4 regions of the Streptomyces sp. NPDC054794 genome follow, and region 1 is predicted to be linked to each of the others. Evidence: riboswitches for the same ligand, from Rfam matches in the RefSeq annotation. Region 1 holds a riboswitch; each other region holds the start of a gene.
The links. Region 1 has a riboswitch for cyclic di-AMP ahead of ACWGKT_RS35845 (C40 family peptidase). Riboswitches for the same ligand answer to the same signal wherever they lie in the genome.

Region 1 (7,457 bases):
CGACACGTCGGCCAACGACGTGATGGCGCAGTTCATGCACCTGGAGCACGACCACCCCGACCGGGACATCTCGCTGTACGTCAACTCCCCCGGCGGCTCCTTCAGCGCGGCGGCGGCCGTCTACGACACGATGCGGTACGTCACCTGTGACGTGGAGACGATCTGCCTGGGCCAGGCGGGTTCCTGCGCCGCGCTGTTGCTCGCGGCCGGCACACCGGGCAAGCGCTTCACGCTGCCGGGCGCGCGCATGCTGCTCCGGCAGCCGTCCCTGCCCGAGCCGGTGCAGGGCCAGCCGAGCGACCTCGTCATCCAGGCCGAGGAGTTGACCCGGGTCCGCACCCTCCTCGAAGAGATGCTCGCCCGGCACACGGGCCGCGACCCGGAGCAGGTGCGCGAGGACCTGGAGCGGGACCTGGTCCTCGACGCGCAAGGCGCGCTGGAGTACGGGCTGGTGGACGGGATCATCCCGAACCGCAGGGCCTCGCGCGGCACGCCGGACGCGAGGTGAGCCGCCGATGCTGCCACCGGAACTTCCGCCACTGCCCGCGCTGACCCGTGCCGAGGGCGAGTTGATCGACCGTTACCTGGACGTGGTCGATCTGCTCGGCCGGATCAACCCGGGCCGGCACGGGGACACGTACCGTGGACTGCGGGCGGCCCAGGCACTGGTCGCCAAGGCCACGGAGTTGCGCGACGCGCTGGCCCTGATGCACCGAAGGGGCGAGACGGAGGTGCACGCGGCCACTCTGGCACGGGCGTTGCGGGTGCTCGACGGCGAACGACGCACCGCCCGCCTCGCCGTGCCGCCCGACGACACCTGCTGACGGCGTGGGTCGACCGCGCTGCTGTTCGTCGACACGTGCGCGGTCCGGTCGAAACGATCCAAATGACGTACCCCCGTTCGGCGTAGCGGCGCGTCCTTCCACTCGACCGTCAGGGTTGCGCAACGCGCTTGCCCGAGAGGTGTCGTGGGGTGCTTTCGCGCTGGTCCGGGGCCTCGTGACCCACTCGACCGTGACTCGAACACAGCACTGTCCACCCGAACGGGTGAGTGGTGAGTAACACCACAAATCCCCGATTCCATTGGGATTTTCGGACACCTGTGAGTGAAGATCCCTGTCTGACGAGCCCCCGCCACAACGGCGGGGCGGTCCGGGCGGACGCCGAGTCCTGCCGCCGCCCGGATGACCGGTCGACAGGAGTGGATCGGCAGGAGTGGAGGACCCGAGCAAGACGGGTCGCCGGAACGGACGTTCTTCGTCTGTTTGTTCGTTCCGAGCAGCCCTTGGGGTGAAGCCGCGGCAACGCGGCCGGGCAACTTCGCCAGCCCGAATCCGACAGGTCATCCTTCACAGGCGGCTGACGAAGGGTTGCGCATGACTGCGCTCAATCGTGTCCCGTCGCTCATGGCCCGGGCCGGTACGGCCTCGGCCCTCACCATCGCCGCCGTGGGCGGCTCGATCGTGGTCCCGGGCTTCGCCGCCGACGCCTCGGCGGCGACCATGGCGACGAAGGCACTCCAGGTCGCGGCCTCCAAGAAGGGTGCCCCGTACAAGTGGGGCGCCACGGGGCCGCGCAGGTTCGACTGCTCCGGGCTGACGCTGTACTCGTACAAGAAGGCGGGCAAGACCCTGCCCCGCACGGCCGCTCAGCAGTACAACAGGACGCACCACGTCTCGGCCAAGCACCGCAAGGCCGGAGACCTGGTGTTCTTCCACTACGGCTCCAGCGTCTACCACGTCGGCATCTACGCCGGGAAGGGGAAGATCTGGCACGCCCCGAAGACCGGGGACGTGGTGAAGCTCCAGAAGATCTGGACGAGGAGCGTCTGGTACGGCCGGGTCAGCTGACCTGCCCGAGGGGTGGCGGCGACTGACGCGCCGTCACCCCCTCGGGGCCTGGCCCGCGATGACGCGTGGTCAGGTCACGACACGAACGGTTCGAGCAGCAGGGCCCCGCCCAGGACCGTCAGCGCCAGACCGGTCCCCGTCCGCAGGGCCCGGGCGGCCCGCGGCCGGCGCAGCCACGTGCCGAGCCGGTCGACGAGCAGCGCCACCGTCGGGAACCACACGAGGGTCAGCCCGATCACGATCAGGGCGAGCAGCAGGGTCCTGGGCAGCGCGGGGCTCCCCGCGGGCACGAACTGGGGCAGCAGGCTGAGGAAGGTCAGCGAGACCTTGGGGTTGAGGGCGTTGGTGACGAACCCCTGCCGCACGGGGTGCGTGGCCGCCGTCGGAAGCGCCTCGGGCTCCCCCGCCGCCCCCCGCAGCGCCCACAGGGTCCGTACGCCGAGATACAGGACGTAGGCGCCGCCCAGCAGTTGCAGGGTCCGGAACAGCGCCGGCACGGCCACCAGGACCGCGGCGACCCCCGCGACCACCAGCGTCGTGTGCACGAGCAGCCCGCCCGCGATGCCCAGCGCGCAGGCCACGCCCGCGCGGCGGGAGACCAGTGCGTTGCGTACGACGACGGTGAAGTCGGCACCCGGCATGGCGACCATGCCGGCGGCGACCCCGGTGAAGGCGATGAGCTGTCGGTCCATGGGCCCAGCCTGCCGGAGCGGAGCCTTCAGCAGGTATGTCGAATCCCCTGGGTTAGCCTTAAGCATCTCTTTAGGCACGGGACGGCAGACGGGCGGCCGGGCATGTACGACCCCACACGGCTCGCCGCGCTGGTCGCGGTGGCGGAGGCGGGTTCCATCACACGGGCCGCCGAGCGGCTCGGCTACACGACCCCCGCGCTGTCCCAGCAGCTGGCCAAACTGGAGCGGGAGGCGGGCACGGCGCTACTGGTCCGCCACCACCGCGGGGCGCGGCTGACGGACGCGGGCGAGCTGCTGGTGGCGCGGGCGCGCCGGATCCTGGACGAGCTGGAGCGCGCCCGGCACGAACTGGCCCGGCTGACCGGACTCACGGGCGGCACGCTCAGGCTCGGCACCTTCCCGACGGCCGGGATCCATCTGCTGCCGCCGGCACTCAGCGCGTTCCGCCGGGCGCATCCGGACGTGGAGCTGTCGGTGGCGGACTACGATCCGCCGGCCGGGGTGGCCGCGGTCGCGGCCGGGGAGGTGGACCTGGCGCTGACGCACGCGTACCACCCGGCGGAGCCGTGGCCGGTGCCGTCCTCGGTCGGTCTGGAGCCGGTGCTGGAGGAGGAGCTGGTCCTGGTGACCGCTCCGGGGCACGTTCTGAGCGAGGGGTCCGCCCGGCTGCCACTGTCCGAGCTGGCCGGCCAGCCGCTGATCAGCATGGCGCCGCACAATCCGGCTCGGCAGGGCGTCGAGTCCCTGCTGGCGCGGGCGGGAGCCACGCCGTCCGTGCTGGTCCCGACTCCCGGGTATGCCGTGGTGTGCGCGCTCGTGAGCGCGGGGCTCGGCGTGGCGGTGGTACCGGAGATGGTGGCGCGGACGGCGGTCACTCCGGTCGGGGTACGGCCGTTGGCCGCGGGAGAACTGCGCCGTACGATCTCGGTCGCCCACCGGGCCGACGAGGTGGCCCCCGCCGCGGACGCCTTCCGGGCGCTGCTGCGGGGCGCGTTCGGCCGCGCACGACAGGGCTGACGCCAGAGCTCCTGCCGGCCCGCGGCTCGCGCTAGGGTTCCTGCTGACCCGCCGCGCTGACCGGCTGGGCCCGTACCGTCCAGGGCAGTTCGATGGAGACGGTCTTGCCGCCCTCGCGGGTGGGCCGCACCCGCAGCTTTCCGCCGCATTCGGCGGTGAGCCAGCGGATGATGACCAGACCGCGCCCGTTGTCCTGCTGGACGGCGGCGGGGAGTCTCTTGGGGAAGCGGGGGTGACTGTCGGTGACGCCGATACGCAGGTGTTCGTCGCGGTGGAGGACCATGTCCACCGTGAAGGTGGGTGACTGTCCGAACGTGTGCTGTACGGCGTTGGTGGCGAGTTCGGAGACGATGAGCCGGATGGTGTCGGCCACTTCCGTGTCCGCCGGCAGACCCCATTCCGCGAGCGTGCCCACCACGTAGGTACGAGCCACGGAGACCGAGGCGGGATCGCTCGGCAGAGTGACGGATGCTTCCAGATGGTCTGCCATGGCGACGTCGTCCTTTTCCCACGGGACCGGAGTCCGACACGGTGCGGATGGTTCGAGTACGGTCCCGGACTGGTGCTTCGTCGCCAGACTGCCATTACCAGGCCGGTCACGGGTGGCGATCCACCAAGATATGCATATATCTGTCGCTCGAAGCGGTGAACTCTGCGACGGCAGACCGTATTTGGGCGGCTCGGAAGGAGTAAGGAGTAGCCCATGCAGAACGGTCCCGCGGTGCGCCGCCGGAAACTGGGCGCCGAACTGCGCACCTTGCGCACCGAGGCGGGTCTCACGAGCGGTGAGGCGGCCCGGTTGGTGGGCTGGCACCAGTCGAAGGTGAGCCGCATCGAAACCGGCGCCAGCGGTGTGAAATCGGCCGATGTGCGGTTACTCCTCGACGCCTATGGAGTGACGGACGGCGAACTGCGTGACCTCCTGATGGTGTTGGCGGGGTCGGACGACGTCGCCGGCCGGCACCACTGGTGGCACGCCTATCGCGGGGTACTGCCGCACACCTACCGGGACTTCATCAGCCTGGAGTCGCAGGCCAGCGAGATGCGCACGCTGGAGACGTCGGTGGTCCCGGGGCTGCTGCAGACGCCGGAGTACGCCCGCGCGGTGACCAGGGCGGCCGTGAACGGGCGGGACGACGCGGAGGAGCGGCTGGCCGCGCTGGTGGAGGTGCGGCTCGCCCGGCAGGACGTGCTGCGTTCGGATCCGCCGCTGGAGCTGACCGCCGTGCTGGACGAGGCGGTGCTGCGGCGCGAGGTCGGAGGTCCTGACGTGATGGCACGGCAGCTGGAACGACTGATGGACGCGGCGCGCCTGCCCCAAGTACGGCTTCAGGTACTGCCGTTCGCGGCCGGTGCTCACATCGGCATCACCGGGCCTTTCGTTATCTTCTCATTTCCGAGCACGTCTGATCTGGATGTGGTTGTTCTGGACCACTTGACGAGTAGCCTCTATCTCGAACGGAAAGAAGACCTCCAGGCGTACTCGGAGGCCTTCAACAACCTTCAGATCCACGCCCTTTCACCCGAGGACTCGTTGGATTACATCGCCGGGATAGGCGACGGCGCGTAAGGAGGCACCATGACTGCACTGCCTCGGAACGTTCCCTCAAGTACCGATCTGCACGGTGTGCGGTGGCTGCGCAGCAGTTACAGCACGGGAGCCAACAACTGCGTGGAGACGGCACGGCCGCGCTCCGGTCCGATGACCGGGCTGGTGGCCGTGCGCGACTCCAAGGAACCGGCCGGACCCGCGCTGCTCTTCTCCCCCGAGAGCTGGGCGGGATTCGTCACCGCGTTCCGTTGATCCCCGCGCACCCCGACTCGATCGATCCCAACTGATCACATTCCGTCAAGGCGCGCTCGGCCGTGTCACGCCGACTCATGGTCGCGCCTCGCCGATCACACGTACAGCGCGTTCGATCTCGGCCCCGGAGAGGTCCGCTCGGGCGGTCAGCCTGAGCCGTGAGATGCCGTCGGGCACGGAGGGAGGACGGAAGCAGCCCACGACCAGGCCGGCCGTACGGCAGTCGGCCGCCCAGCGCACGGCCTTCTCCGGGGACGGTGCCCGCACGGAGACCACCGCGGCGTTTGGACGTACCGCTTCCAGACCCGCGGCGGTCAGGCGCGCGTGCAGTTCGGCGGCCACCGCGCGGGCCCGCGCGGCCCGCTGGGGCTCGCGGCGCAGCAGCCGGAGCGCCGCCAGGGCCGCGCCGGCCGAGGCGGGGGCCAGTCCCGTGTCGAAGATGAACGTCCGTGCCGCGTTGACCAGATGGTCGATCACCCGGGCCGGGCCGAGCACCGCACCGCCCTGGCTGCCCAGCGACTTGGACAGGGTCACCGACACGACGACGTCGTCGGCACCGGCCAGTCCCGCCGCGTACGGGGCTCCCTGCCCGCCGTCGCCCAGGACACCGAGCCCGTGGGCGTCGTCGACGACCAGCCCCGCCCCGTGCTCCCGGCACGCCGCGGCGAGTTCCGTGAGCGGCGCGGCGTCCCCGTCGACCGAGAACACCGTGTCGGAGACGACGATCGCGGGCCCCTCGTGCGTGCCCAGCGCCTTGCGCACCGCGTCCGGGTCGGCGTGCGCGACGACCTGCGTGGTGCCGCGGGCCAGCCGGCAGCCGTCGATGAGCGAGGCGTGGTTGCCGGCGTCGGAGACGATCAGGGAGTCGTGCGGGCCCAGCGCGGTGACCGCGGCGAGGTTGGCCGCGTACCCGGAGGAGAACACCAGGGCCGCCTCGACGCCGCAGAAGTCGGCCAGCTCGCGCTCCAGCTCGGTGTGCAGTTCGGTCGTTCCGGTGACCAGCCGGGAGCCGGTCGCGCCGCCGCCCCAGGCGCGGGCCGCGGCCGCCGCCCCTTCGGTGACCTCGGGGTGCCGGGACAGGCCCAGGTAGTCGTTGCTCGCCAGGTCCAGCAGAGGTGAATCGGCGGGACGGGGCCGCAGGATCCGCACGAGTCCGGCGCGGCGCCGTTGCTCCGCCTGGTCGTCGATCCAGCCGAACACCATGGGTCCTCCGAGGCTTTTGTAGGTAGCGGACAGACACTAGTCGGACGCCCAGCCGCCCAGGGTGTGGCAATACCCACACGTCCAACCGTCTCCGTTGTGCAAACTCTCCTTGGCCCCGGGCGGTCCCGTAGGACAGGATCGGACCTCATGGACCTGCTGAACACGCTGGTGGACAAGGGGCTTCGGCGCGAGCTGCCGACCCGCGAGGAAGCACTCGCCGTGCTGGCCACCTCCGACGACGACGTACTCGATGTGGTGGCCGCGGCCGGCAAGGTGCGCCGGCACTGGTTCGGCCGGCGCGTGAAACTTAACTACCTGGTCAACCTCAAGTCCGGCTTGTGCCCGGAGGACTGCTCCTACTGCTCGCAGCGGCTCGGCTCCACGGCCGGCATCCTGAAGTACACCTGGCTCAAGCCCGACGAGGCCTCCGAGGCCGCCGCCGCGGGCCTGGCCGGTGGCGCCAAGCGGGTCTGTCTGGTGGCCAGCGGGCGCGGCCCGACGGACCGGGACGTGGACCGGGTGTCGGACACCATCAAGGCCATCAAGGAGCAGAACGAGGGCGTCGAGGTGTGCGCCTGCCTCGGTCTGCTCTCCGACGGTCAGGCCGAACAGCTGCGCGACGCGGGCGCGGACGCGTACAACCACAACCTCAACACGTCCGAAGGGACGTACGGGGACATCACGACCACGCACACGTACGCCGACCGGGTGGACACGGTGCAAAAGGCGCACGCGGCGGGTCTGTCCGCCTGCTCGGGTCTGATCGCGGGCATGGGCGAGAGCGACGAGGACCTGGTGGACGTGGTCTACTCGCTGCGCGAGCTGGACCCGGACTCGGTGCCGGTGAACTTCCTCATCCCGTTCGAGGGCACCCCGCTCGCCAAGGAGTGG
Region 2 (7,457 bases), on a different contig from region 1:
GGGCGGAAGATCTGGCCCACGTTCCGGGCGTGGTTCTCGGAGGCGTAGAAGTCGACGTAGTCGGCGACCTCGAACGGCAGGTGCAGGGTCACTGAGGCCAGGGGGTGGAACAACGGCTCGATCGTCTCGCGGTGCGAGGGCACCGTGACCCACGCGGTCAGCGCCCGCCGCACGTCCGACCAGGCCGTGCGGCCCGCCGCCAACAGCGGGTTGAGGGTGGGGCGGGCGAGCAGGGAGGCGTACGGCGAGCCGAGCGCGGCGGCCGCGGCGCCCGCGTCGAGCACGTGGTCGCCGAGCCGGACGCCGACCCTCCGCTCCGGTGAGCCGGGGAGCGAGAACACGCCATAGGGAAGGTTGTGCGGCCCGAAGGGGTCGCCCTCGGGAACATCGAAGGGGGGCATGGGGTACTGCCTCACTCTCATCCGAGCCGTGCACGGCCCAACATTCCATGTGGTCGCGCCACACGTTACGGCCGAGTTGCGTGTCTTGGGCAGTGTCTAAAGAGTTCGCAATGTCCGAATAGGCCTTGTCGGAGGGTCTAATTCCGGCTTAGCGTCCTTTGGGGGACACGGCCGGGGTGAGTCCGGTCCGTGGGGGGACACGTGGGGGGACCCGTGGCCGGAAATGCCGTCAGTGTGCCTTTCGCGGCCGACCGTGATGTGCCGGGCCTGATCGTGAAGTTCGGCGACTACCCGCTGCACCACGGTGGCGTCGGAGCGATCCGCAGCCTGGGCCGTCTGGGCGTCCCCATGTGCGCGATCACGGAGGACCGCTACACACCCGCGGCCTCCTCCCGCTATCTCAAACGCGCGTTCGTGTGGCCGACGAGCGGGGCCGAGGAGCCGGAGTACCTCGTCGAGGGGCTGCTCCGGATCGGCCGCCGCATCGGCCGCCCCACCGTCCTCGTCCCTACCGATGAAGAGGCCGCCGTCCTGATCGCCGAGCACCAGGACGCGCTGGGGACCCGGTTCCTCTTCCCGCGATTGGAGCCGGGCCTGCCGCGCCGTCTGGCCAGCAAGCAGGGGCTGCACGAGCTCTGCGTGGAACACGGCATCCCGAGTCCGACCTCGGCCTTCCCGCAGTCGTACGACGACATCGCCGCCTTCGCCGAGAAGGCCTGCTTCCCGGTCGTGGCCAAGAACCGGGAGGCGTTCGTGCGGCGGAAACAGCCCGCCGTCAACGGGACCACGAGGATCGCCACCCGCGAGGGACTGCTCACCCTCGCCCGCGACTGGGGCGAGCAGCCCGGCGTCATCCTGCAGGAGTACCTGCCGAGGGAGCAGGCCGAGGACTGGATCGTCCACGCCTACTTCGGCGCGGACTCCACCCCGCTCGCCATGTTCACGGGCGTCAAGGTGCGCTCGTGGCCGCCGCACGCGGGGATGACGGCGAACGCGTACGTCGTCGACAACCCGGAACTCGCGGACCTCGCCGCGCGTTTCGTCAAACAGATCGGCTTCAGCGGCATCGTCGACCTCGACCTGCGCTTCGACCGCCGCGACGGCCGGTACAAACTCCTCGACTTCAACCCGCGCGTGGGCGCCCAGTTCCGGCTCTTCGAGAACGAGTCGGCGGTGGACGTCGTACGCGCCATGCATCTGGATCTGACCGGACGGACCGTTCCGGAGGGGGAACAGCGGGCCGGCCACCGGTACGTCGTGGAGAACATCGACCTCCCCGCCCTCCTCGCCTACCGCCGCAGCGGCTATACGACGCCGCACGCGCCGGCCCGGGCGAGCGGGACGGAGCTGGCCTGGCTGGCGGGTGACGACCCGCTGCCGTTCCTCACGATGCTGGCGCGCTTCGTGCGACCGGGCGCGAAGCATCTGTATCAGCTGTGGCGCACCAACCGCCGCGGCAGCAGTACCTCCACGAAGTAGGCACATCCGTCCTGGGGAGGGACTTCGTGATCGAACCGGTAGCAGTCATCGGCGCCGGACCCTTCGGCCTGTCCACCGCCGCGCACCTGCGAGGGCGCGGCATTCCGGTACGTGTCTTCGGCGATCCCATGGTGAGCTGGCGCGACCACATGCCCGCGGGCATGATCCTGAAGTCGACCCCGGCGGCCTCCACCATCGACGCACCGCAGCCCGGGCACACCCTCGCCGACTACTGCGACGCGGCCGGCGTCCGCCGCCTGGTGACGGACGAGGACCTGATCTCCGTGGAGACCTTCATCGCCTACGGCGAGTGGTTCCAGCAGAAGCTGCTGCCCGACCTGGAACGGGTGCGGGTCGTCTCGGTGGACCGCCGCACCGGCGGCGGATTCGAACTCAAGCTGGACTCCGGCGAGTTGTTCGCCGCCCGCGCGGTCGTCGTCGCGACGGGCCTGTCCGGCCTGGCCCACCTCCCGGTGGAACTGGCCGGCGCCGCGGCGGACGGACCCTCGGCCACGGGCCCGGTGTCCCACAGCTCCCAGCACCACGACCTCACCCGGTTCTCCGGCAAGGAGCTGATCGTCGTCGGCGCCGGACAGTCCGCGCTGGAGACGGCGGCGCTGGCCGCGGAGGCGGGCGCGCAGGTCCAGGTGGTCTCGCGCGGCCGGGGCAGGGTGGCCTTCGGCGCCCCGCCGTGGAACCAGCCGAGGCTGCGCCCCGAGTCCCCCTTCGGCCGCGCCTGGTCCCTGTGGGCGCTCAGCTACTACCCCCACCCCTACCGCTATTTCCCGGCCCAGGTCCGCCACTACCTGGTCCGCCGCGTCCTCGGCCCGCTCGGCGCCTGGTGGCTGCGCGACCGCTTCCAGGACAAGGTGCGGGTCGAGGAGGTCGAGAGCGTGCTCGGCGTGGACGCCCCCGACGGCGCCCCGGTCCTCACGGTCCGCACCCACGCCGGCGCCACCAGCCAGCTGGCCGCCGACCACGTCATCGCGGCCACCGGCTACCGCGTCGACATCGCGGCGATGGACTTCCTCGGCCACGAACTGCGCACCCGGCTCGCCGTCAGCCGCGGTGCCCCGAAACTCGGCGCCGGCCATGTCTCCTCGGTCCCCGGCCTCTACTTCACCGGTCTTCCGGCCGCCGCGTCCTACGGCCCGGTGATGCGCTTCGTCTGCGGCACGGAGTTCGCCTCCGGCCGGCTGGCGAAACACCTGGCCGCGGCGCACGGCTGAGCGCAGGCGGTGCGGGCGGGGCCGCGGTCTCGTCGTCCAGGGCGTTCTCGCGACCGGCGCCCTCGAACCACAGTCCGGGCCCCTCGCACACCGCCATCTCGGAGTCACCGGGCCTCACTTGGGGCCGAAACACACCGTGAGTCTCAGGGGCGTGGTGTCCGTATTCTCTGATCATGGCCGTACCCCCTGCTTATGCACTCATCGCCACCGACCTGGACGGGACGCTGCTCCGCGGCGACGACACCCTCTCCGACCGGTCCCGTGCCGCGCTCGCGCGGGCGACGGAGGCCGGCGCGCGGCACCTCGTCGTGACGGGGCGCCCGGCGCCGCGCGTACGGCCACTGCTCGACGACCTCGGCAGCACGGGGCTCGCGGTGTGCGGACAGGGCGCGCAGTTGTACGACGCCGGCGCGGGCCGGCTGCTGTGGTCGGTCACCCTGGACCGGGAGCTTGCGGAGACCGCGCTCGGCAAGATCGAGGCCGAGGTGGGCCAGGTGTACGCGGCCGTCGACCAGGACGGGGTGGACGGGCTCACGCTCATCGAGCCCGGGTATCTGATGCCCCACCCGACCCTGCCGGCCGTGCGGGTCGGGCGGCGCGACGACCTGTGGTGCGCGCCGATCAGCAAGGTCCTGCTGCGCCATCACACCCTGTCCGACGACGAGTTGGCGCGGACGGCGCGCGCGGTGGTGGGCTCGCTGGCCACGGTCACCATGTCGGGGCCCGGGACCGTGGAGCTCCAGCCCTGCGGCATCACCAAGGCGACCGGCCTGGCGCTGGCCGCCGAACACCTCGACCTGAGCGCCGAACGGGCCATCGCCTTCGGGGACATGCCCAATGACATCCCCATGTTCCGCTGGGCGGCTCACGGCGTGGCGATGGCCAACGCCCATCCCGAACTCAAGGCGGTGGCCGACGAGATCACGAAGTCGAACGAGGACGACGGCATCGCCGTCGTCCTCGAAAGACTCTTCGCTTAGCTCTACCGCTTCGGGTGGACGCGTCAGTACGCGCTGTTGACGTTGTCCATCGAGCCGTACCGCGCGGCCGCGTAGTTGCAGGCGGCGGTGATGTTCGCGATCGGGTCGTAGATGTCGAACGACGTGCCGGCCACGTGGTACGTGTTGAACGTCGGGTCGATGACCTGCAGCAGGCCCTTGGACGGGATGCCCTTGGCCGCGTTGGAGTCCCACAGGTTGATGGCCCGCGGGTTGCCGGACGACTCGCGCATGATGTTGCGGTGGATCCCGTTGTACGAGCCCGGAATGTGCTTCTCCGCCATGATCGCGAGGGACTCGCGGATCCAGCCGTCGAGGTTGTTCGGGTACCCGGCGAGTGTGGTGGAGGGGGTGGTGGCCGTCGGGGCGGCCGAGGCGGCGGTCGCGCCGACGAGCGGGACGGCGAGCACCGTGACACCGGTGCCGACGAGGGCGAGCTTGCGGACGAGGCGGGACGAGCGGGTGCTGGTGTGCTGAGCGGCAGCAGACATGGCGAAGTTCCTCTCCGTCGCCTACGAGGTGAGCTGTCGGGTTCGGGCGGGGAGGTGCCCGGCCGTACCACCGTGAGGTGGCACTGACTTCACCCCGCCGTTCCGGTGCGACATGTGCCGACCGGTCCGGCGACTTACCTGGGTTCCCCCGCTCCTGCCTACGGCGAATGAGTTCGTCGATGGGTGCGTAGGGCGGCGGCAGGATTCGGCGTTCCGCCCGACAGCCCGGAAGCTATGCGAGAGCACATGTCGGGAACAAGACTCGGAATCACATAACGCACCGATTGACCTTGGTCTGAGGCGTATGGGGTGCTTGATCCTTTGCGGTTGCCAAGCCTCAACTGGCCGACGCGGCAAGGCGAAATGGGTCAAAGGGGGCTCTGGTGGTCCGATGGGGTGGAGTGACCCAATTCACGGAATAAGGCTGGAATAATATTCACGGCAAAGCGGACATGCGGGTCGGAAGGGGGTTTCGCGAGGGCGACGAAAGAGTCCTTTTCCCGCGTTCGGCGGAATGGGCCCACCACCCCTTGTAGGTCGTTTTGTCCGATACCGGAAGTGGCTCGTATCACAGGCGCGCCGCACCTGCGGTCACTCGGGTTGGGCCGGACGGCGGACGGTGTCGCCGTTTGCTCCGGTGGGTGAGCCGGTGGGTGGGGTGGGCCGGCGGACGGGCCGACGGGCGGAGCGGAGGGTGGGCGGGGGCGTGAAGGGGGTGAGGCGCTCCGGATGGTGGAACCCGCCGGGCGGGGCCCGTCGTTGTCCTGATGGTCGCCGCCGGAGCGGGCCCCGGCGGCCGCCGTGAGCGGCTCGGGCGCGAGGGCCGCCATTCGGACGAATGGGTAAGCAGACGGACAAAGAGTGCTGCATCCTCTGGAGTCGATAAATATTTGGTCATATCGACTGATCGAAAACATACCGGTCGTGCTCCGATAGCGCCCGGGCTGGACGGGTGGGCGCTATCGGTGATCGAAACCTGACCGGATACGCTGACTTGAGTGATGGCAGCGACCTATCGACAAACCGCGTAACCGCCAGCAGACACCAGCAGACAGGAGACCCCTCGTGACCGTCGTCGGGCCGTTCGGGCTGAGCGTGCGGGACCAGGCTCTGGAAGCCGATGTCCAGGCCGGATTGGCGGCTGTCGAGGAGGGTTTGCTCGAAGCCACCAAGAGTGAGGTCCCGTTCATCACGGAGGCCGCGCAGCACCTGGTGCGGGCCGGCGGGAAGCGGTTCCGGCCGCTGCTCGTGATGCTCGCGGCCCAGTTCGGTGACCCGTACGCGCCGGGCATCGTGCCCTCGGCCGTCGTCGTCGAGCTGACCCACCTCGCGACGCTGTACCACGACGACGTGATGGACGAGGCGCTGGTGCGCCGCGGCGTGGACAGCGCGAACACCCGCTGGGGCAACTCGGTCGCCGTCCTCACGGGTGACTTCCTCTTCGCCCGCGCCTCCCAGATCCTCGCCGACCTCGGCCCCGAGGCGGTCCGGGTCCAGGCCCTCGCGTTCGAGCGGCTCGTCACCGGGCAGATCCTGGAGACCGCGGGACCGACGGACGGTCGGGATCCGGTCGAGCACTACCTGGACGTGCTGGGCGGCAAGACGGGCTCCCTGGTGGCCGTGTCGTGCCGGTTCGGCGCCATGATGTCCGGGGCCGACGAGACGGTGGTCGACGTCCTCACCCAGTACGGCGAACGGCTCGGTGTGGCCTTCCAGCTGGCGGACGACGTGCTCGACATCGCCAGCGACTCGCACGAGTCCGGGAAGACGCCGGGGACGGACCTGCGCGAGGGTGTCGCGACCCTGCCCGTGCTGCGGCTGCGGGAGCGGGCCGCGCGGCTGGGGCTGGCCGAGGACCTCGCGCTGTGCGAGCTTCTCGCCTCCGACCTCACCGACGACGCGCGGCACGCGGAGGCGCTGGCCGCGCTCCGCGTCCACCCCGCGCTGGAGCAGGCCCGGCGGGACACGGTGCGGTACGCGGAGGACGCGCGGGCGGCGCTGGCGCCGCTGCCGGAGTGCGACGCGAAGGCCGCGCTGATGGAACTCTGCGACGCGGTGGTGCACCGGGCCGCGTGAGGCCGCTCGCCACGGGGCCGGGTGAGTGTCGCTCGGCCCATATCTCGTCGCCGTGGCCGCTTGACCAGCCTTTCTCTCTTTTGTGACCCAGGTCACATTCATGGACTGAGTCTAATCTAGGATCCCTTCGTGCTCATGCCCAGAAGCTGACGCAGGGGGCGTCAGTCGCATACGGGGAGAAAACCGAATCATGGGTATGAACCGATCCTTCTTCGCGCGCCGCAAGGGTCTCGTCGCCACCGCCGTCACGATCGCCGCGTGCGCCGGTGTCGCCGGCGCGGTGGCGCCGGCCTCCGCCACCGAGAACACCGGCAGTACCGGCAAGGAAGCGACCGTCCTCGTCGCGAGCCTCCGCGGCGCCAACGAGGTCCCGGTCAAGGGCGGCCCCGCCGTGGGGGACAGGGACGGCGCGGCGCTGGAGTTCATCAAGGTCAAGGGGGACAAGGTGTCCGTCGCCGTGGCCTGGCGCGGCACCGGCAGGCCGACCGACCTGCACATCCACCAGGGCGCCAAGGGCACCAACGGCGGCGTCAAGATCGACTTCGGCAAGGTGCTGAAAGAGGGGCACAAGGGCCGGTACTCCGTGTCCGGGAGCGTCCGGGTGACCGACGCCGCCCTGCTCAAGCAGCTCACGAACGACCCCGGCGCGTTTTACGCCAACCTGCACACCGCCGAATTCCCGGGCGGAGCCGTCCGCGGACAGCTCCACAAGGTCACCACCGCCATGGACTTCCGGCACACGCTCGGCGGCTTCCAGGCCTCCGTGGTCAAGGGCAAGCAGAT
Region 3 (7,457 bases), on a different contig from region 1:
GCTGCCACCGCCCCGGCCAGCAGGTCGTCGCCGTCGAGGTCCTCCTCGACGCCCCGCTGGACGCCGAGCCGACCGGCTTCGACGGCGTCGCCACGATCATGGCGCGGGCCTTCTCCGAGGGCACCGACAAGCACTCCGCCGAGGAGTACGCCGCCGAGTTGGAGCGCTGCGGAGCCACGCTCGACGCGCACGCGGACCACCCGGGCGTGCGCCTGAGCCTCGAAGTCCCGGCCTCCCGCCTGGCCAAGGGGCTCGGCCTGCTCGCCGACGCGCTGCGGGCGCCCGCGTTCGCCGACAGCGAGGTCGAGCGGCTGGTCCGCAACCGCCTCGACGAGATCCCGCACGAGCTGGCGAACCCGTCCCGCCGTGCCGCCAAGGAGCTCTCCAAGGAGCTGTTCCCGGCCTCCTCGCGCATGTCGCGCCCGCGTCAGGGCACCGAGGAGACGGTCGAGAAGATCGACGCGGCGGCCGTGCGCGGCTTCTACGAGCGGCACGTGAGGCCCGCCACGGCCACCGCCGTGGTCGTCGGCGACCTCACCGGCATCGACCTGGACGCGCTGCTCGGCGAGACCCTGGGCGCCTGGAGCGGTACCTCGGCCCAGCCGCGGCCCGTGCCGTCGGTGACCGCGAACGACACCGGCCGGGTCGTCATCGTGGACCGCCCCGGAGCCGTCCAGACGCAGCTGCTGATCGGTCGCGTCGGCGCCGACCGACACGACCGCGTGTGGCCGGCCCAGGTGCTCGGCACGTACTGCCTCGGCGGCACCCTCACCTCCCGCCTGGACCGCGTCCTGCGCGAGGAGAAGGGCTACACCTACGGGGTGCGCTCCTTCGGGCAGGTCCTCAGGTCCGCGCCTGACAGCGGCATCTCCATGCTCGCCATCAGCGGCTCCGTGGACACCCCGAACACCGGTCCGGCGCTGCAGGACCTGTGGACGGTGCTGCGTACGCTCGCCGAGGAGGGTCTGACGGACGCCGAGCGCGACGTCGCGGTGCAGAACCTCGTCGGCGTGGCGCCGCTGAAGTACGAGACCGCGGCGGCCGTCGCGAGCACGCTGGCCGACCAGGTCGAGCAGTACCTGCCGGACGACTTCCAGGCGACGATGTACCAGCGGCTCGCCGCCACCGGCACCGTGGAGGCGACCGCGGCGGTCGTGAACGCGTTCCCGGTGGACCGGCTGGTCACCGTCCTCGTCGGTGACGCGGCTCAGATCAAGGAGCCCGTGGAGGCCCTCGGCATCGGCGAAGTCACCGTCGTTGCGGCCGAGTAGGCACGCGCACGTGGGGCCCTGGTGACCGACGGGTCGCCAGGGCCCTTTCCTGTTCACCTCAGATGTCCGAATTGGTACGGAGGTTGCCTGTCTGCCCTGTGGGATGCGCTACAAAGAACCGGATCCGTTTGGGGATTGGAAGCGGGCGCCCTTAGCGTCAACCGGGCTGTTCGTTCAGCTGTACGCCGCACCCGCGGCACCGGGCAGCCATCGCCGAGTCCCCGTACGGCGCGAGCCAGGGGAGCCGGGGACCCACCGTAGTCCCTGGGGTGAATCGGACGCCCGCGCGCCGCGAGGGGGTCCGTAGGAGACCTTCCTGCTCCGAACCCGTCAGCTAACCCGGTAGGCGAGAGGGAAGGAAAGGACCCACCACTTCATGGCGTTCACCCGCGCCACCGGGAAGCACCGTCGCCCGAGCCGGATGCACCGCACCACCGCCCGCGCCGCAGGCGTCGCGGCCCTCGCCACCACCGGCGTCATCGGGACCATCGCGGCCACTCCGGCCCTCGCCGCCGAGCCCTCCGTGGAGGACACCGGCCTCACCCCGGTCGTCAGCATGGGCGACTCGGTCGCCGAGCAGATCGACGCCCAGGCCGCCGCCCAGGAGCAGGCCGCCGAGCAGAAGGCCGCCGAGCAGGCCGCGCGCAAGAAGGCCGCCGAGCTCGCCAAGAAGGAGCGCGAGGCCAAGGAGCGCGCCGCCCGCGAGGCCGAGCGCAAGCGGCTCAACGCCTTCGTGGTGCCGATCGCCCACTCGTACGTCTCCACCGGGTACAAGACCGGCGGGTCCCTGTGGTCCTCCGGTTCTCACACGGGCATCGACTTCCACGCCGCCAGCGGCACCGTCGTGCACGCGGTCGGCACCGGCACGGTCGTCTCGACCGGCTGGGGCGGGTCGTACGGCAACCAGATCGTGATCCGCATGGCCGACGGCATGTACACCCAGTACGGCCACCTGTCGTCCATCGGAGTGTCGGTGGGCCAGAAGGTCACCCCGGGCCAGCAGATCGGCCTCTCCGGGGCGACCGGCAACGTCACCGGGCCGCACCTCCACTTCGAGGCCCGGACCACCTCCGAGTACGGCTCCGACATCGACCCCGTGGCCTACCTCCGCAACCACGGCGTGAACGTCTGACACAGGACGGCGCGTACGTCCGACGGCGCGGCACAGCGCTTCCCGAAGCCCCGGCTCACGAGCCGGGGCTTTCGCCGTTTCGGACGCCCCCGTGTCCAAAAAATATCCATGGATTCCGGCCCGCCGTCGGAAATTCCCGGCCATTGCAATAGAGTCACGAACACACGTCAATCGGAGACGTTTCACGGGGATTAAGGCGGAGGTCGGTCATGCGTATTCCGGCGCACTCGGTATGCACGGCGATCCGGGAGGACATCGTGGCCGGTGTCTACGAGCGCGGCGGCCGGCTGACCGAGGAAGTCCTCGCCCGCCGCTACGGCGTCTCCCGCGTCCCCGTCCGCGAGGCCCTGCGCACCCTGGAGGCCGAGGGCTTCGTGGTGACCCGGCGGCACGCGGGCGCGTGCGTGGCCGAACCGACCGAGCAGGAGGCCGCCGACCTGCTGGAGATGCGCCTGCTCCTGGAGCCGCTCGGCGCCTCCCGGGCCGCCCAGCGGCGCACCGAGGCGCACCTCAAGGTGCTGCGCGGGCTGGTCAGGCTGGGCCAGGACCGGGCCCGGCGGGGCAACAGCGACGACCTGCGCTCCCTGGGGGGCTGGTTCCACGAGACGCTCGCGCAGGCGTCCGGCAGCCAGGCACTGGTCTCCATGCTCACCCAGTTGCGGCACAAGATCGCCTGGATGTACACGGTGGAGGCGCCCGCCAGCCCCGTGGACTCCTGGGCCGAGCACGGCGCCATCGTGGACGCGGTGGCGCGCGGCGATGGCGAGCGCGCGAGGGCGATCACGGCGCTGCACACCGAGCGGGTGACGACCGCGCACCGGCTGCGTTTTGCCGGCGGCGCCGATCGCCCGGACCGCGTGAGGACTTCGCAACATCCCGTAAACATGTCGGGTCTGCGGCATTAACACGGGCGCCGTATACAAAGAGGGGCTATTCGGCGGCGGTGTATTTCCGCTGCCCTGATGGTCGTGCGTCCGGAATTTTGGCGGGCGCGTCACACGTGTGCCCGAAATTGATTTCGCGCCAAAGCCGACCGTACCGTGAAAACGGCGAAGCCCGTCGGGCGTTATGCGGAAACGGCGAAGCCGCGCCGCCCGAAAAGGGCCGACGCGGCTCCGGCGCGCTGTGCGGTGGGGCTCAGACGGTCTCGGGCAGCTCCTCCAGGCCCTCGGCGACCAGCTTCGCGAGACGGTCCAGGGCCGCGTCCGCGCCCTCGGCCTCGGAGGCGAGGACGATCTCCTCGCCGCCCTGGGCGCCCAGACCCAGGACGGCCAGCATGGAGGCCGCGTTGACGGGGTTGCCCCCGGCCTTGGAGATCGTCACCGGGACGCCTGCGGCCGTGGCGGCTCGGACGAAGATGGAGGCGGGGCGGGCGTGAAGACCCTCGGCCCAGCCGACGTTGACGCGGCGCTCAGCCATGTGATGCTGCCCTTCACTGTCTCAGGGTTGTCTAGACCAGTTTCCCACATCGTGAAGCATGCTCGGAGGGGGCCTCGGCCACCCTCCGGACCGGCGCCGGACCGCGGCCTCGATCCGACGTTCGTCCTCCACAGACTGCCTCGCGCCGTTGTCGGACGCGAGCCGTACTCTGGGGCCCATGCAGACCTCGGCGGATCGGCACGACCGGCACGAGTACCCCGCTCACTGGGAAGCGGACGTAGTGCTGCGCGACGGGGGGACCGCCCGCGTCCGGCCCATCACCGTTGATGACGCCGACCGCCTGGTCAGCTTCTACGAGCAGGTCTCGGACGAGTCGAAGTACTACCGCTTCTTCGCGCCGTACCCCCGCCTGTCCGCCAAGGACGTCCGCCGCTTCACGCACCACGACTTCGTGGACCGGGTGGGCCTCGCCGCCACGATCGGCGGCGAGTTCATCGCCACCGTGCGGTACGACCGCATCGGCACCGACGGAATGCCCGCCTCCGCCCCCGCCGACGAGGCCGAGGTCGCCTTCCTCGTGCAGGACGCGCATCAGGGGCGCGGGGTCGCCTCCGCCCTCCTAGAACATGTCGCGGCCGTCGCGCGCGAGCGGGGCATCCGCCGCTTCGCCGCCGAGGTGCTGCCCGCCAACACCAAGATGATCAAGGTGTTCACGGACGCCGGGTACACCCAGAAGCGCAGCTTCGAGGACGGTGTCGTACGCCTGGAGTTCGACCTCGAACCCACCGACCGCTCGCTCGCCGTGCAGCGCGCGCGGGAGCAGCGCGCGGAGGGGAGGTCGGTGCGGCGCCTCCTCGCGCCCGGCTCCGTCGCGGTGGTCGGCGTCGGCCGTGCCGCCGGCGGGGTGGGCCGCAGCGTCCTCGGCAACCTCCGGGAGGCCGGGTTCACCGGCCGCCTGCACGCGGTGAACCGGGCCTTTCCGGAGGAGCTGAAGGAGGTCGACGGGGTGCCCGCGCACCGCTCGGTGCGCGAGATCGACGGCCCCGTGGACCTCGTGGTGGTCGCCGTGCCGGCCGAGCACGTGCCCCAGGTGGTCGCCGAGTGCGGCGAACACGGAGTACAGGGGCTCGTCGTGCTCGCCGCCGGATACGCGGAGAGCGGGCCCGAAGGGCGGGAGCGCCAGCGGGAGCTGGTCCGGCAGGCGCGCTCGTACGGCATGCGGATCATCGGGCCGAACGCCTTCGGGATCATCAACACCTCCGAGGAGGTACGGCTCAACGCCTCGCTGGCGCCCGAGATGCCACGCCCCGGCCGGATCGGGATCTTCGCCCAGTCCGGCGCCATCGGCATCGCCCTGCTGTCCCGGCTGCACCGGCGCGGGGGCGGGGTCACCGGCGTCACCGGAGTCTCCACCTTCGTGTCGTCCGGCAACCGCGCGGACGTCTCCGGCAACGACGTCATCCAGTACTGGTACGACGACCCCGACACTGACGTCGTCCTCATGTACCTGGAGTCCATCGGCAACCCGCGCAAGTTCACCCGCCTCGCCCGGCGCACGGGCGCGGCGAAGCCGCTGGTCGTGGTGCAGGGCGCGGGCGCCGCTCCGCCGGGGCACGCGGTGCGGGCCACCCGCCTGCCGCACGCCACCGTGTCCGCGCTGCTGCGGCAGGCCGGGGTGATCCGGGTCGACACGATCACCGAGCTGGTGGACGCCGGCCTGCTGCTCGCCCGCCAGCCGCTGCCCGCCGGGCCGCGGGTGGCGATCCTCGGGAACTCCGAGTCGCTCGGAGTGCTGACCTACGACGCCTGTCTGTCCGAGGGGCTGCGGCCGTCGAGGCCGCTGGACCTGACGACGGCGGCCACGGCGGACGATTTCCACGCGGCGCTGTCCCGGGCGCTGGCCGACGAGACGTGCGACGCCGTCGTCGTCACCGCCATAGCGGCGATCGGCGAGGGCTCGCCCGACGACGCGGAGCTGGCGGCGGCACTGCACTCCGCCGCGGCCACGACGCCCGGCAAGCCCGTGCTCGTCGTGCACGTGGAGCTCGGGGGACTCGCGGAGGCGCTGTCGGCCGCGACCAGCACCGCACCCCAGGGAAGCGCCAGGACACCTGGCGGCACCCCGCCCTCGCGCCCCGCGGAACGCCCGCCGGTGCCGGCGGGAGCGGACGGCGCCGCCTCCGTCGTCCCGCAGAACTGCTCCCGCCTCATCCCCGCCTACCCCGCCGCCGAGCGGGCCGTGCGGGCCCTCGCCGAGGCCGTGAAGTACGCGCAGTGGCGGCGCGAGGCCGCCGAGCCCGGCAGGGTGCCGGAGTACGAGGACATCGCAGAGAAGGGCGCCGCCGAGCTGATCCGCGGACTCCTCGCGCGCGGGCAGGGGCTCACCCTCGGCGCGGAGGAGACCTGCGAGCTGCTCGGGATGTACGGGATCGACGTGCGCCGCGCCCTGCCCGCCCCCAGCCCCGACGCCGCCGCCGACGCCGCCCGTACCCTCGGCTACCCGGTCGCCCTCAAGGCCACCGCCCCGCACCTGCGCCACCGCGCCGACCTGGGCGGCGTCCGGCTGGACCTGGCGGACGAGGAGCAACTGCTCAGGGCGTACGCCGAGTTGACGGAGCTGTTCGGGCAGCCGGAACAGCTGCGGCCGATGGTGCAGGCGATGGCCCCCCGGGGCGTCGACACGGTCGTACGGGCCGTGATCGACCCGGCGGCCGGGGCCCTGCTGTCCTTCGGGCTCGCCGGAGCCGCCTCCCAGCTGCTCGACGACACGGCGCACCGGCTGGTCCCGGTCACCGACCGGGAGGCGACCTCGCTGGTGCGGTCGATCAGGACGGCGCCCCTGCTGTTCGGCTGGCGCGGGTCCAAGCCGGTCGACACACCGGCGCTGGAGGAACTGCTGCTGCGCGTGTCCCGGCTGGTCGACGACCATCCCGAGGTGGTCGCCGTGACCCTGGAGCCGGTCGTCGTCGCCCCGCACGGCGTGAGCGTCCTCGGCGCCACCCTGCGGCTCGCGCCGCCGCCCGCCCGTGACGACCTCGGGCCACGCACGTTGCCGGCCTACTGAGCGAGCAGGGGAGGGGGACCGCATGGAGATCGCCGGACGGGAGCCGCCCGACGGCAGCCGGTGGGACCGGGACGTGCTCATCCGGGACGCGGGGCAGCTCCGCCCGGGCGAAACACCGCCCCTCGTGGTCGCGTTCGAAGCGGACGCGGGCGGCAGCGAACCCGTCTCCTGTCTGATCGCCGCGCGGCGGCTGGACATCCTGCCCGGGCTCGTCCCTGGGCACCCGCGCGCGGGTGCCCACACCGCCCCGGCCGCCCGCGACTGGCCCGGACCCCCCTTGCCCACGGATTAGGATGGACGTCATGGCCAAGACCAGTACGACGACCCAGGGGCTGCGCGCGGCGATCGAGCGCAGCGGCTACTACCCGGCCCTCGTGGCCGAGGCGGTGGAGGCCGCTGTGGGCGGCGAGCCCATCCGGTCGTACCTGGTCCACCAGGAGACCACGTTCGACCAGAACGAGGTGCGGCGGCATGTGACCGTGCTCGTCCTCACCGGCAACCGCTTCATCGTCAGCCACACCGACGAGCAGGCCGCCGACACCACCTCCCCGACGCCGTACGCCACCACGTCCACGGAGTCCGTGAAGCTCGGCCGGATCTCCTCCGTCGT
Region 4 (7,457 bases), on a different contig from region 1:
ACCGTGCCCGAGTCGAGGTCCCAGGGCAGCTTGGGGAGCTTCTCGGACAGGTAGCCGACGGCGCGGTACACGGCGGTCACGTCCCAGTCCTTGGTCTCGCCGGTGCCCTTGACGTTGCCGGTGCCGTCCAGCGCGGTGCGCTCGGTGCGCAGGCCGACGACCCGGCCGTCCTCGCCGAGGATCTCGGTGGGCGACTCGAAGAAGTGCAGGAACAGCTTGTGCGGCCGGTCGCCGACGTCGCGGATCGCCCAGTTCTCCAGGGTCTTGGCGACCATGTCGGCCTGCTTGTTGCCGCGCCGCGTCTCGATCGAGCCCGCGTCGTAGTCGATGTCCTCGGGGTCGACGATGACCTCGATGTTGGGGGAGTGGTCCAGCTCGCGCAGCTCCATCGGGCTGAACTTCGCCTGTGCCGGGCCGCGGCGGCCGAAGACGTGGATCTCCAGCGCCTTGTTGGCCTTGAGGCCGTCGTAGACGTTCGCCGGGATCTCGGTCGGCAGCAGTTCGTCCGCCGTCTTGGCCAGGATGCGGGCCACGTCGAGGGCGACGTTGCCGACGCCGAGGACCGCGACCTTCTCGGCCTCCAGCGGCCAGGTGCGCGGCACGTCCGGGTGGCCGTCGTACCAGGAGACGAAGTCCGCGGCGCCGTACGAGCCGTCGAGGTCGATGCCGGGGACGGGCAGGTCGCGGTCGGCCGTCGCGCCGGTGGAGAAGATCACGGCGTCGTAGAAGGCGCGCAGGTCGTCGAGGCTGATGTCCGTCGGGTAGTCGACGTTGCCGAACAGCCGTATCTGCGGCTTGTCGAGCACCTGGTGCAGCGCCGTGATGATGCCCTTGATGCGCGGGTGGTCGGGGGCGACGCCGTACCGGATCAGGCCGAACGGGGCGGGCATCCGCTCGAAGAGGTCGATGGACACACCGGGTTCGGCGGCCACCTCGGACTTGAGCAGGGCGTCGGCGGCGTAGATCCCGGCGGGGCCGGCTCCGACGATGGCTACCCGCAGGGGGCGCGGCATGATCAGGTTCCCTTCGAGTGATGACAGGCGACTCGAACGGGAAGCCTAAGCTAAGGCAGACCTAAGTTAGTACGCGGGTCCGATCTATGACCTCATAAGGCGATCTTATGAGGTGTGGACCGGTGGACATTGGTCGTGTACATGCCCGACGCTTTCCCCGAGGCGCGGAGGTGTCCCGCCCGGGACGGACGACCGGCCACGACCGAGGGGTGAGAGCGTGGGTGGACATGCGGAGACGACCGTCGCGGTGACCGGCGGCAGCGGGTTCGTCGGCAGCCATCTCGTACGGCGCCTGCTGGGGCGGGGCTACCGGGTCCACACCACCGTACGCTCCCTCGTGAACCGGGCGAAGGTACGGCCCCTGTGGGACATGCAGGAGGCCTTCCCGGGGCAACTCACCCTCTTCGAGGCGGACCTGCTGGCCGAGGGTTCCTTCGACGACGCGCTGCGCGGGTGCTCGGTCGTCTTCCACGTGGCGTCGCCCTTCTTCATGCCGGAGAAGATCGTCGACGGCAGACGGGACATGGTCGACCCGGCCCTGCTCGGCACCCGCAACGTACTGGCGGGCGTGGAGCGGACGCCGACCGTCACGACCGTGGTCCTCACCTCCACCGTGGGCGCCGTCTTCGGCGACTACGCGGATGTCCTCGCCATGGACGACCAGGTGCTCTCCGAGCGGTACTTCAACACCACCAGCACGGTGGAGAACAACCCCTACCACTACGCCAAGACCGTCGCCGAGCGTGCCGCGTGGGAGGCCGAGGCCGCCCAGGACCGCTGGCGGTTGGTCTGCGTCAACCCCGGCCTGGTCCTGGGCCCTTCACTCACCCCGGCGTCGGAGTCCGGCAGCCTCTTCCTGCTCGACGAGCTGTTCAAGGGCTACTTCTGCTACGGCGCCCCGGACTTCAGCTTCACGACCGCGGACGTACGGGACGTGGCCGACGCGCACATCGCCGCGGCGGAGAACCCCGCGGCGAAGGGCCGTTACATCGTCGCAGCCGAGACCATGACGTCCTTCCACGAGATGTCCAGCATCATCCACACCCGCCACCCGCGCGACCTCCGCCTCCCGCGCACCGCGCTGCCGCACTGGCCGGTACGGATCCTGGGCCCCGCGTTCGGGCTGACCCAGGACTACATCCGGGGGCACCTCGGTATCCGCTTCCGGGTAGACAACAGCCGCGGCGTGCGCGAACTGGGCCTCACCTACCGGCCGATCGAGGAGACCCTCCTGGACCACTACGAGAGCCGGCGCACCCGGCGGAGGTGAGGCCCGGGAGGGGTTCCGGCCGTGGCCCGCCTCAGGCGGGGCGGATCACTCGCTGGATCGCCGACTCCCCGGCGCCGTAGATCGACTCCTCGCTGATGGACGATCCGGGGCCCGGCGCGTGGATCATCATGCCGTTGCCGGTGTACAGGCCGACGTGGTTGTGGGTGTCGAAGAAGAAGACGAGGTCACCGACCTCGATGGTGGCGAGCGTGACCGGGGTCCCCGCACTCGCCTGCTCGGCGGCGCCGCGCGGCAGCACGACACCGGCGGCCCTCCAGGCGCCCTGGGTGAGGCTGGAGCAGTCGTAGGAGTCCGGCCCGGTCGCGCCCCAGACACAGGGCTTGCCGATCTGCGCCCGGGCGAAGACGAGCGCCTTCATGGCCTTCCCCGCGTACGCCGACGGGACGGGGGAGACCGCGGCGAAGCCGCCGGTGTCGGTCAGGGGAGCGGCTGCCGCGTAGGAGCCGGTGTCGGTCGGCGGGGCGGGGGTCGCGAACATCCCGGTGTCGGTCGGCGGGGCGGGGGTCGCGAATGCCCCGGAGTCGATCGGCAGGACGGGGGCCGTGAACGTCCCGGTGTCGGTCATGGGGGCGACTGCCGTGTAGGAGCCGGTGTCCGTCAGCGGGGCGGGGGCCGTGAACGCCCCGGCATCGGTCAGGTACGCGGGCGCCGCGTACGCCCCCGTGTCGGTCAGGGCGCCACCTGCGGTGAAGGAGCCCATATCGGTGAGGGGGTTGGCCGCCGGGAAGGCCCCCGTGTCGGTGAGCGGGTTCATGCCTGTCGTCATGCCCGTCCACGCCCCCGTGTCGGTGAGCGCGCCGCCGGTCGCGTAGGAGCCGGCGTCCAGGACCGAACCGGTACCGAAAGAGGCGTCCGCGGTGGCGGGCGGGAAGCTCGGCTGCGTCGGCAGGGAACCGGTGTCGAACGTCCCCGTCATGGTGAGGGCGTCCCGCGCCGTCCACGTGTCCTGGGCGGGCGGCGCCTCGATCGCCGCGACCGGTGCACTGCGCTGTACGGCGGCCCGGCCGAGGAGGTCACGGGCCGCGGCGAGCTTGCGCTGGTTCCGCTCCTTGGAAGTGGCCGGCGAGGGCCGACGCGACTCGGCGGCGGGCGCGGACCGTGAATCTCCGGCGGCCGGCTCCAGCTCCCGCCGCGGCTCGGGCACGGCGGGCAGCGCGGCGACGGGCCGGGCGGTCAGCTCGGCGCGCGGGCGGCCGGTCAGTTCGGCGACGGGGCCGCCGGTCAGCTCGGGCAGTTGACGGCCGCCGCCTGAGGCGGTCAGCTCCGGCAGCGCGAGCTCGGTGCCGGGCAGCCCGTCGCCCAGCGGTGCGGCGGGGCGGCGCTCGGCCGGACGCTGCGGCATCCGGTCGGTCGGCAGGACGGCGGGAACGGTCGGACCCAGCTTGGCGCGGACCCCGTCGAACCACTGTCGGGAGATCGCTTCGAGCGCAGGCTCCGAACCCCCGCCCGACCGCTTGCGCAGCGGCACGCCGCGGCCGCGTGATCCCCCCGACATGGCACGGGTGGCGTTGTAGTTCCCCGTGGCGTTCTCGGCCTGGTCGTAGAGGGTGTTGATCCGCTGTCGAACCTCGTCGCGGCTCTCCGGCGCCATGGGAGACGTACTCCTTCCGTACTCCGCCTACCGAGTTAGCTGTCGGGTTCGGGCGGTCGATTCCGGAAGGCGTGCCCTACGGCCCAGGCCCTGTGGGGCGTTGGGCCGATTCACCCCAATGTCGGTTGGGTCCCCGGCTCCGGTCGTCCCACGGGACACCGGACTCGGCGGAGGCCACGCGGCCCGGCGTGGTTCGCCGGGAGAAGCCGTGCGGCCTGGCGTCAACCTAACCAACTTGTGTCCCTCGTGTGAAGGTTGAAGTGCGGAATGTCCGATACGTAATTGTGATGTTCGCTCGGAGGTTCGGTGCCCGAGCGTCACTCACCGGGACAATTCCCCCTGTTGGGCAGAGGGGCTCCGGCCGGCGGGGCCGTGTGGTTCAGAGTCGTACGACGACGAGCGCGGCGTCGTCCCGCGCGCCCTCCGGGGACAGCAGATCGCGCAGGACGCTGTCGGCGAGGATCTCCGGGTCGGACTTCCGGTGGTGGCCGAGGGAGTCGGCGAGTCGGGCCAGCCCCACGTCGATGTCCTCCCGGCGCCGCTCGATCAGGCCGTCCGTGTACAGGGCGAGGGTGGCGCCGTCGTCGAACTCGATCCGCGCCTCGGACCGCGGCCGGGGATCGGGGTGGGCGTCGAGCGGCGGATCGGTCGCCCGGTCGAGGAACTCCACCCGGCCACTCGCGTGCACCAGGACGGGCGGCGGGTGGCCGGCGCTGCTGTACCGGACGGTGCGGGCGTCGAAGTCGATGAACGTCGTGACCGCCGTGGCCGATTCGGCGCCGTCGACCACATGGGCGTAGCGGCCCAGCACGTCCAGGGCCTCGGCGGGGCCGGCGGCCACCCGGGAGGCGGCGGTGAGCGCGCTGCGCAACTGCCCCATGACGCACGCCGCTTCGAGCCCGTGCCCGACCACGTCGCCGACCGACACCCCGACACGGTTGCCGCCGACGAGGTCGACCAGGTCGTACCAGTCCCCGCAGACGTTCAGCGCGCCCACCGCCGGCCGATACCGCACCGCGGCCCGATGGTCCGCCACCTGCGGGCGCGCCGGCAGCATCGCCTCCTGGAGGGCGAACGCCACCTCCCGCTCGCGGGCATGGGCCTTGCGCAGCCGGTCGTTGAGCTCCTGCAGTTCCCGCGCACGCCGGTACAGCTCCGCCTCCAGGACCCGGGCCCGGTCGCTGTCGGTGCCGCCGCGCGCTCGGATCAGTTCGGTGACCTCCTCCACCCGGTGCACCAGGAGGACGACCTTCCCGTCCGGGCCGAGCACCGGCTCGTTGACCGGGCTCCAGTAGCGCTCCTCCCAGTGTCCGGGACGGTCCGGCAACTCGACGTCGTACCGCTGCAGGGCCATGGTGTCCCGCTCCCCGGTGGTCAGCACGCGCAGCAGCGAGGCCTTCAGAGTGCGCATACCGCTCGCGCCGCCGTCGTTCGGATTGTCGGGGAAGACCTCGAACAGATGCCGGCCCAGCATGTCCTCGCGCTTGCGCCCGGACACGCGCAGGAACTCCTCGTTGACGTCCGCGTACACCAGGTCGGGCGTCAGCAGCGCCACCATTCCGGGCAGGGCCTGGAACACCGCCCCATAGTCGATCTCCGCGTCATCCGCCATGACCTGCCGCCTCACGAGCACCGGTACCCGCACAGTTTCCCACGAGATGGGGTGCGCGGCGGGGGAGTGTGCACCGGTTGCCCGCCCAGTTCGGGAGGCGTCAACTGGAAAGGAGGACTACCAAGGAGGCCGACTCATGGTGGGCACGGACAGCGGTCCTCTCCGCGTCCCCGACAACGGCGACGTCGGCAGGGCCGGGTCCTCCTGGTATCAGCGCCTCAATGCCCAGGTGGCCCACCTGCAGGGTCAGCTGAACAAATTCGTGAAAATCCGTCGGGCGGACCCGGGCGGAATGAATTCCTGGGATGTCGAGGTCGCGCACAAAATACACCTCCATCTCAAGGCGGCCCGGGATGCTCTCAAGACCCCCGGATGGCGGGGCTGGTGCAGCAGGATGCGGGGCGCGTCCGCCGACCGCGCCCTGGCCAATGTGCACGAGGCCGAGGTCGCTCTCCTGCGCATAGCCCCGGACGCGGAAATCTACACCAAGGGGCTGTACGCGCTGTCGCAGGCCAGGATTCACCTGCCGAGGGACGACGCCTGCACCAGGCGCTTGAAAGACGCCCTGACCCACACGAAATCCACCGAGGCCGACGCGGGTCTCCGGGAATTGGCCGCCCTCACCCTGCACGCCGCTTATCAGGCGGAAGAGGCGGAGCGGGCGAGGCTGCGCAGTTTCACCCAGATCGTGGTCGTGGCCGCCGGAGCTCTCGCGGTGATTGCGGTCGGTCTCGGAGTGTGGGCGGGTTTCGATCCGGAGGTTTCTCAACGATTCTGTTTGGCGCCGGACGAGAAATCCCCGAATTCCGCCCTGATCTGCCCGCTCGGGAGTCCGAATAAATGGGGGAATGGTTTCTTTCTCGAATTCATCGGAATGTGCGGGGCGGCCGTCGCGGGCGCCGTCTCGCTGCGGGACGTGCGGGGGACCGCGGGGCCCTACCACGTCGCGACCGGGCAGATGATCCTCCGGCTCCCGGTCGGCGCCGTGGCCGCGGCGGTCGGCATCCTGCTCATGAGCGGTGCGTTCTTCCCCGGCCTGAGCAGTCTGGACACGTCCACGCAGATCGTCGCCTGGGGGTTCGCCTTCGGCATCCTGCAGGAATCCGTCACCCGTGCCGTCGACCGGCAGGGGCGGTCCCTGCTGGACAACATCAAGGGACCGGGCAGCCGGCCGACGGGCCCGGACCCGCCCGAGGCGCCCCCGGCGGGGTGAGCACCCGCCCGGGGCGACCCCTCGGGGTGAGCCGCGGCGGCACACGGAGAACCGGTGTGGTGCCTCCGTTTCCTGTGAGGTTGGCATGAATCCGCGAGGCGCTTGAACACTCCCGTGTCCGGCTCCGTAAGAGACGGGGGATTTCCATGCCGAGCCGGCCACGAGACCAGGGGTACTTCCGTGGGACGCAACAGCCGCAGACGCCCGACGGGCGCACGACGAGTGACCTTCGCAGCGGTCGCACTGATGCTGGGCGGAGGGGGGCTGATCGCGGCGAACGTCTATGCCTCCGCCACCGAGGGCGGCTGGGACCAGCAGTCCGCTCCGAACGGGAACGACCGGGTCCTGGCCGCCGGAGCCGCCACGATCTACTGCCCGGACGTCGGCAGCCAGTTGACGACGGTGCCGGACGATGCGAGGGAGGAGGTCGACCGCGAACTCGCCCTCCTCGACCAGCAGATCGCGGCCGCCTACCAGCAACTGCAGCAGGCGGCACAGTCCCAGCAGCAGGACCCGGGCTTCGCCGACGGCTCGATCATGAACCCGCTGAAGGAGAAGCGCGCCGCGACGATCGAGCGCATCGGGGTCGCCATCGACCGGGTGGGGGACCGCCCGGACGGGCTGGAGGCCCTCGCGGACTGTACGTTGCGGCCCTCGGGCAACCAGAGCCAGGGCGACGCCGGCCAGCCCCAGGGCGACGGCCAGTCGGGCGCCGCCACCGCACAGCCGACAGGTGA

Region 2: another riboswitch for cyclic di-AMP. It lies ahead of ACWGKT_RS23850 (transglycosylase SLT domain-containing protein); the one in region 1 lies ahead of ACWGKT_RS35845 (C40 family peptidase).
Region 3: another riboswitch for cyclic di-AMP. It lies ahead of ACWGKT_RS39035 (M23 family metallopeptidase); the one in region 1 lies ahead of ACWGKT_RS35845 (C40 family peptidase).
Region 4: another riboswitch for cyclic di-AMP. It lies ahead of ACWGKT_RS01945 (NlpC/P60 family protein); the one in region 1 lies ahead of ACWGKT_RS35845 (C40 family peptidase).

Annotation. Positions count from the first base shown of each region.
Region 1 covers NZ_JBSHAQ010000046.1:19,322-26,778, reverse strand. The annotation lists gene ACWGKT_RS35855 (ATP-dependent Clp protease proteolytic subunit) at 1-508, shown strand, start outside; gene ACWGKT_RS35850 (hypothetical protein) at 516-824, shown strand; cyclic di-AMP (ydaO/yuaA leader) riboswitch at 1,165-1,373, shown strand; gene ACWGKT_RS35845 (C40 family peptidase) at 1,377-1,850, shown strand; gene ACWGKT_RS35840 (LysE family translocator) at 1,925-2,542, opposite strand; gene ACWGKT_RS35835 (LysR family transcriptional regulator) at 2,645-3,559, shown strand; gene ACWGKT_RS35830 (ATP-binding protein) at 3,591-4,049, opposite strand; gene ACWGKT_RS35825 (helix-turn-helix domain-containing protein) at 4,263-5,129, shown strand; gene ACWGKT_RS35820 (DUF397 domain-containing protein) at 5,139-5,363, shown strand; gene ACWGKT_RS35815 (8-amino-7-oxononanoate synthase) at 5,439-6,566, opposite strand; gene bioB (biotin synthase BioB) at 6,714-7,457, shown strand, end outside.
Region 2 covers NZ_JBSHAQ010000022.1:138,693-146,149, forward strand. The annotation lists gene fahA (fumarylacetoacetase) at 1-401, opposite strand, end outside; gene ACWGKT_RS23835 (carboxylate--amine ligase) at 636-1,880, shown strand; gene ACWGKT_RS23840 (FAD-dependent oxidoreductase) at 1,907-3,109, shown strand; gene ACWGKT_RS23845 (HAD family hydrolase) at 3,283-4,089, shown strand; gene ACWGKT_RS23850 (transglycosylase SLT domain-containing protein) at 4,113-4,598, opposite strand; cyclic di-AMP (ydaO/yuaA leader) riboswitch at 4,602-4,774, opposite strand; gene ACWGKT_RS23855 (polyprenyl synthetase family protein) at 5,664-6,674, shown strand; gene ACWGKT_RS23860 (CHRD domain-containing protein) at 6,865-7,457, shown strand, end outside.
Region 3 covers NZ_JBSHAQ010000055.1:4,336-11,792, reverse strand. The annotation lists gene ACWGKT_RS39040 (M16 family metallopeptidase) at 1-1,271, shown strand, start outside; cyclic di-AMP (ydaO/yuaA leader) riboswitch at 1,473-1,635, shown strand; gene ACWGKT_RS39035 (M23 family metallopeptidase) at 1,648-2,403, shown strand; gene ACWGKT_RS39030 (GntR family transcriptional regulator) at 2,613-3,308, shown strand; gene ACWGKT_RS39025 (HPr family phosphocarrier protein) at 3,541-3,822, opposite strand; gene ACWGKT_RS39020 (bifunctional acetate--CoA ligase family protein/GNAT family N-acetyltransferase) at 4,001-6,847, shown strand; gene ACWGKT_RS39015 (hypothetical protein) at 6,870-7,139, shown strand; gene ACWGKT_RS39010 (DUF5998 family protein) at 7,150-7,457, shown strand, end outside.
Region 4 covers NZ_JBSHAQ010000001.1:442,485-449,941, forward strand. The annotation lists gene ACWGKT_RS01935 (FAD-dependent oxidoreductase) at 1-1,013, opposite strand, end outside; gene ACWGKT_RS01940 (NAD-dependent epimerase/dehydratase family protein) at 1,231-2,283, shown strand; gene ACWGKT_RS01945 (NlpC/P60 family protein) at 2,315-3,895, opposite strand; cyclic di-AMP (ydaO/yuaA leader) riboswitch at 3,904-4,075, opposite strand; gene ACWGKT_RS01950 (PP2C family protein-serine/threonine phosphatase) at 4,275-5,507, opposite strand; gene ACWGKT_RS01955 (hypothetical protein) at 5,644-6,720, shown strand; gene ACWGKT_RS01960 (DUF1996 domain-containing protein) at 6,967-7,457, shown strand, end outside.